Regions from separate parts of the Synechocystis sp. PCC 7509 genome, predicted to be linked through region 1. Evidence: riboswitches for the same ligand, from Rfam matches in the RefSeq annotation. Region 1 holds a riboswitch; the other holds the start of a gene.
What was found. Region 1 has a riboswitch for cobalamin ahead of SYN7509_RS28235 (CbtB-domain containing protein). Riboswitches for the same ligand answer to the same signal wherever they lie in the genome.
Positions count from the first base shown of each region.

Region 2: linked by a shared signal. The riboswitch ahead of SYN7509_RS0220355 (sirohydrochlorin chelatase) and the one ahead of SYN7509_RS28235 (CbtB-domain containing protein) in region 1 are both predicted to bind cobalamin.

Region 1 covers NZ_ALVU02000001.1:820,309-823,439, forward strand. The annotation lists gene SYN7509_RS0204245 (hypothetical protein) at 1-1,032, opposite strand, end outside; gene SYN7509_RS28235 (CbtB-domain containing protein) at 1,037-1,231, opposite strand; cobalamin riboswitch at 1,255-1,397, opposite strand; gene SYN7509_RS0204250 (hypothetical protein) at 1,466-1,855, shown strand; gene SYN7509_RS0204255 (ABC transporter ATP-binding protein) at 2,001-3,131, opposite strand, start outside.
Region 2 covers NZ_ALVU02000001.1:4,082,463-4,085,593, forward strand. The annotation lists gene SYN7509_RS0220350 (hypothetical protein) at 1-455, shown strand, start outside; gene SYN7509_RS0220355 (sirohydrochlorin chelatase) at 551-1,531, opposite strand; cobalamin riboswitch at 1,574-1,739, opposite strand; gene SYN7509_RS30250 (WGxxGxxG-CTERM domain-containing protein) at 2,240-2,935, shown strand; gene SYN7509_RS0220370 (hypothetical protein) at 2,960-3,131, opposite strand, start outside.

The DNA.
Region 1 (3,131 bases):
AACGGGGGCTACTTCTATTTCTTCGGTAGCAACAACGGGTTTAAACTGACTGTTGGCATTGGGGATAACTTCTACTTCTAGCTGATGCGGTGCGCCATCAAAAAATTGTTGTTGCCATTTTAACTTGCCTGTACTATCGGGAATACCTTGATAAACAAAAGCTATCCAGTTATTTTCTAGTTGAGTAGTTTTGAGCTTAAAAGTTACATCTGTTACAGGCTGATTGGTTTTTGGATCGATCGCGCTAACTTGTAAATTAGCTAATTTCCCTACGGTGGCGTACTTGTCGCCGCTTATTTGGATTTTTAGCTCAGAATCATTAATAGCGTCGGTTTCTAAGGGCGCTGGGTGGGAATGGTGGTGAGATTTGGATACTTCGGCGCTGACATTCACGACAACTAAACAAGCGATCGCTACTAACACCGCCCCACTTAACAATAATCGCACTTTCGCCGGGGCAATTTCTCCCCTTTGCGGTAAAGCTTGTTTGCCCATCACCCAACCGCCACCAATTCCCACCGCTAACAAAACTACAAGTAAAATCGCGTAATTGCGATACTTAACCGGATTTTCTGGCACATCTAAAGTTAAAGTTTGCTCAATGGGGCTAAATTGATTGGCAATCGGCGTAACATTTACCAATAACTTGTATTTGCCCCGAATTGGTAACATTTGCTGAAATTGTACTTTACCTTGTGGGGCGATCGCATTTAATTCTAGTAATTTAGTACCTTCCACAACGGGAAAATCGGTAGCTAAAAACGGATTGCTTGGCGGTGTAAATATTTCAATCTTAAATAAACTATTTGCCAACAATTCCCCGGCGGGATTTCGCGCAGTTAAGGTTAATAATGTCGGCGTTTGGGGCGTTGTAGCTTCGGCTTCAAAGGGGTAAAACTCTCCAACTTGTGGACTTGTAGTTAGCTCAATCCTAGGGATTGGTGTTTGAGATAAGCTAACAATTGCCACCAAAAACAGGCTCATCAAGCCTGTAACGGTGATGATGAGCGCCGAGCGCTGAAATTTTGACATTTCTTTAATGACAGCTAATTGTCAAGGTGTGGTGGCGCAAGGAGTGCATCGAATCGTGGGCGGGGGGATAGGTAGAAAAATATACCGTCCACACACTTAAAGCGCATAGGGAAGTATAAAGGGTTAATTGTACGGGTAACGATAAAGTCCAATCAATTGCCCGATTTTGAACGAAACTAAGACTATTTGTAGCTCTCACAACCAGTGTTCCTCGCACATTAATGTAAGTTATTTGCGATCGCAGGCATTCTGACTTAAAGACTTTAGATAGTCTCATCACAGTTGCGGAACAGCGTCGGAATTGCACCGAACTTTCCCTTCACCTCTAGTGATTTTCACCAAAAGCGATCGAATAATTATCTTATCACTAAGCGCGATCTCTAAAACTAAAGGTAGAATGTAATGCTAATTAGTCTTGAGGATAAGTAACAATATGTGTACAACTTGTTTACTATTTTCCGCTTTAATGCTGTTCACTCCCGCAGAAAATGCAGCGCCAGTTAATGGGGTTTCCGTAGCCCAAGAAACTCAAGTAGCCATTACACAAATGGTTAAACAATTGCCCAAGTCTTCAGACACAACATTATTACGCAGTGGATTATTAGAATTACATTCGCAACTAGCAACGACAAAAAACGACGCACAAGCCCAACAGATTATTGATAGCGAACTAAATGTTTTATCGCAGCAGATAAACAATTCTTCTAGCGGCGAAGAAGTAACAGAGTTACTAGAAGATATGCTGATAGAAGACGAACCAGAACCGCTCGTAAAAAGTTTAAACAAATCTACTTCTAAACCAACTTGGGGATGGCTGCGTTAACTAAATTGTCTTTCTTATCCATCCCTTCTCAACTCCCATAAAAAGATAGACTCTAATATTTTCCTGCCCTTTTTAAGGGGGGTTAGGGGAAATCTCCGAATATTCCCTAAAACCCATCCCCAAGAAGGCGCAATGCTTTGCGCCCCTACTTCAATATTTCTTCTAATTGGTGCTGATTCCAAAGAGTTTGATATAAACCTGGTTTTTGTACCAATTCCCCATGATTACCAGCTTGGACAATTTGCCCTTTATCCATCACTAAGATTCTATCGGCGGTAGCGGTGGCGGATAGTTGATGAGAAATAAATACCACAGTTTTGCGTTTAGTTCCTTGGGAAAGATTGTTTAAGATATCTGTAGCAGTTTGATTATCCACACTAGAGAGGGCATCATCTAGTATTAGTACGGGCGCATCTACGAGCATTGCTCTAGCTAAAGCGGTACGCTGCCTTTGTCCGCCAGAGAGAGTAATTCCGCGTTCTCCCACGATAGTTTTGTATTCTTGGGGAAAAGTGCGAATTTCTCCGTCTATTTGGGCAACTTTGGCACTATATTCAACTTCTGCTTGGTCGCTTACCGGATCGCCGTAGCGGATGTTATTTTTAATTGTGGTGCTAAAAAGAAAGCTATCTTGAGGAACATAAGCGATCGCACTACGCAAGGAATCTAAGTCAAGTTGGGTAATATCTACCCCATCTAAAAATAATTGTCCCGGTTCAATATCTAATAAACGCGGTATTGCATTAGCTAGAGTTGATTTGCCCGAACCAATAGCACCAACAATAGCTACAGTTTCGCCCGGAGAAATCGTTAAATTGACATTATCTAAAGCTGGAGTTTTAGCGCCAGGATAAGTAAAGCTAAGATTAACTGCTTTGAGTTCGCCTTTTACTTGCTCTTTGGGTAAATGGATAACTTGTTCGCAGTTTTGAATTTTGGGCGTGACAGTTAAAATAGATTCAATGCGATCGATACTAACTTCCCCTCGTTGGTAAGCCGTAATTGTAAAGCCTAAAAGGGCTGTAGGAAATACCAAACGCTCTACATAAATTAAGAGTTCGAGAAAATCACCAATCGTAATTTGTCCAGAAATAATTTGACTAGATCCTAGCCACAACAAGATTAGCAAACTTACATACGCAAGTCCGCCCACAAGCGGAAACAAAGTATTGCGGGTTTTGGCTAGTTTTAAGTTAGCAGCTAAAAGCCTTTGGTTATTTTGACTAAAAGCCCGACGCTCATTTTCTTCTTGAGCGTAGATTTTAATTAAAGCCAT
Region 2 (3,131 bases), 3.3 Mb from region 1:
CCGTTGTCGTGCGCCGCGAGAATAGCTTTTGGAGTCCCTTTGCTGGCGCTTTGGCAGGTCAGGCGATCGGTAGCTTGCTATTTAGACCCCAATACTACTTTCCACCTGTCTATCAGCCTGGTGGTGGCGGATTAAGAGGTTTTGGCGGTTATGGTAATTCCTACGATCGCGCTGTCACCAGTTATCGGACTCGTTACAATGCGCCACCTTTGGAAGTCAGAAATCGAACTAATTTTCGTACTACTGGCGGGATTAGAAGACCGTCATCTTCAACGGTACGCCGTTCGCCAAGTTCAAATACAGGTAGCCGTTCTAGTGGTTCTGGTTTTGGCTCTAGCACTTTACGTCCTTCTGGTAATTCTAATTCCAGCCGTGTTAGGCGACCTTCGTCGGGTAGTTTTGGGAGTGGGAGTCGTTCTAGCGGTTCTCGCAGTCGTTCTAGAAGTCGGCGTTAAATAATCAAAAAGGGAATAAAACCGTAGGGGCGCAATGCATTGCGCCCCTACTATGTTCACCATTGATTTAGAGAACGCTATATTCCCTTTTTTAATTACGGTGTTTGCCAGATTCTTTGATGATATTGAGCTATATCTGCATAAGGATCGGGGACTGGGTGGCTGTGGTCATGATGGTGATGATGGTGTCCATGACCGTCAGAGTTGTTTACTCCCGCCGCTAGACGAAATTTGCACATTTCACAGTTCATCTGCACTTGACCTAATTGAGTTTCAATTTCTCGCTCTCGCAACACAGAAAATAACTGCGGATGCAAGCCCATTTCTGGCAAACAATCAATTTTTATTTCTGGGTGTTGCTCCTGTTGGGCAAAAGTAAGATCAAAAATCTTTTTGACTAATACCCCTGTAAATAAAAAGTAGGGCAAAACAATAATTCTTTTGGGGTTGTAAAGTCGAGCGCGGCGAAATCCTTCTTCTAGGCGAGGGTGGGTAATGCCGATAAAACAGATTTCGACGGTGGAATAACCGCTACCTTCCCAAAGAATCCGGGCTAGTTTGTACAAGTCGCCGTTGGCATCGGGGTCACTAGCACCACGTCCAACAAATAATAATACTGTATCCGCGCGATCGCTTTTATCCATAGCATCAAGTTCCGCCAGCCGCGATTTCCATAACTCCACAATCCCCGGATTGATGCCAAAATGCCGCCCATAATGAAACTTTACTTGGGGATGCCGAATTCTCGCTCTATCTAATTCGTTAGTAACATCAAATTTGTTATGCCTAGCTGCAAATAACAAAATAGGCAATACAGATAGTTCGGTATAACCTCTTTCTACACAAAAATCTACCCCTTGTTGAATTGTTGGTTCTGTTAGTTCCAAAAAACAAGGCAGTACCGGTCTAGAAATATCTAAGGCTTGATAAGCCGCCGTAAAATCTAAAAAGCTTTGCCGTCCGCAGTCGTCTTTAGTGCCATGACCAATTGTCAGTAAGGGACGATGGAGCGGTAACGGTGGTAATTCTAGAGGTGGCGGAGAATGTTCTAAGTTTGTTGTGTTTATAGCAGTCATTGAAAATAATTATCCTTTCCTGTGCGACGCAGGAAATAAATTGAGCTAGTGACAATTTCGGCATCCTGGCTAACGGTAACTGAATTTAAGACAATTACAGACTCGTTTACAGTTGCGGCACAGCCCCGGACTTGCACCGGAGTTTCCCTAGTTGTCACTGGTAGCGTTTTATTGCTTAGTTATCTTAACCGATTTAGCTTAATTCAAAATCCGGGGGAGGGGGTAAAAAGCTTTATGACCGATTAATTGCAGCGATTAGAGGTTCAACAACTTTAATTTATTTTCTGTGGCGATCGCACATCAGCGACAATTTTTAGTTATCTAAATATGCTGACAGTTGTTTAATAACTAAATTTGTAAATTCAACAACAATTCAGCGACTTTTGAGCATAATTGCGCCTAAATATTTGTTTTACTTATAACTGCGATAATTTTTTATAAACCAGCCCTTGGGGGGAATATTGCTTTAAAGAAAGCAGCGATCATTAGCATAGAAGTAATAAATGTCTCGGCTCAGGGACTTGATTGGTAAAACTTTTAAATCACAAAACAAGTTTTTAAACTGAACTTGCTTAGGAGTAAAGAAAAAATTAGATTATTTCCTCTACATATTAATTGAGCAAATGAAGCGGCGGATTAAATGCAGGTAAAAGTAATATTTTTACCTGCAAAAATCTACAAAAGTTGAACAAAAGGAATCTACAATTTATGAAGTCTTCTAGTCTATCTAAAAATGTCTGGGCAAGTGCTGTTATTTTTGGTTTTGCTACTTTGCTAGTAATGCCTGTTTCTGCTCAAGATAGCCCCAGTACAGGTAGCACGACCGGAACTACTACCACCACCCCCAGTACAGGTAGCACGACCGGAATCACTGAAACCACTCCCAGTACAGGTAGCACGACCGGAATCACTGAAACCACCGAAACCACAAGCCCCAGCACGACCGGAACCGCCACTACAACCCCCAGTACAGGCACGACCGGAACTACTACAACCCCCAGTACAGGTAGTACCGGAATCACTGAAACCACCGAAACCACAAGCCCCAGCACGACCGGAACCACTACCACAACCCCCAGTACAGGTAGCACAACCGGAAGTCCTACAACAGGGACAACGACGATACCTGGAACAAGTAGTACTACGACAGATACAACAACTACAACGACGACTCCTGGAGGTAGTACGACTGAAAGCGTACCAAGCACTACAACGGGTACAGACACAAATACTGGAGCAGCCACTACTTATCAACAAACTAGCCCGACAGCAAGTAGCGATCGCAGTTTTGACTGGGGGTGGTTGGGATTGTTAGGTTTAATTGGTTTAGCTGGTAGGCTTGCTAAACATCAAACAACTACTGTTTATAGCGATCCTTATCAGACAACTGGATCTAAACACTAAAAAATTGCTTTTTTAATAACGCTTCTATTTAACAGCTAATAACTTTATTAGCTGTTTTGAGCGATTACGCCCACCTAGTTTTCGAGCAATTGCTATTATCAGTTTTTGCCAGATCAAAACTAACTGGCGAAGAAAGTTTCTGTGTTGATATCCAAGCCTTGACGACTTCAATAATTTATTAGATACACGTCTTTTT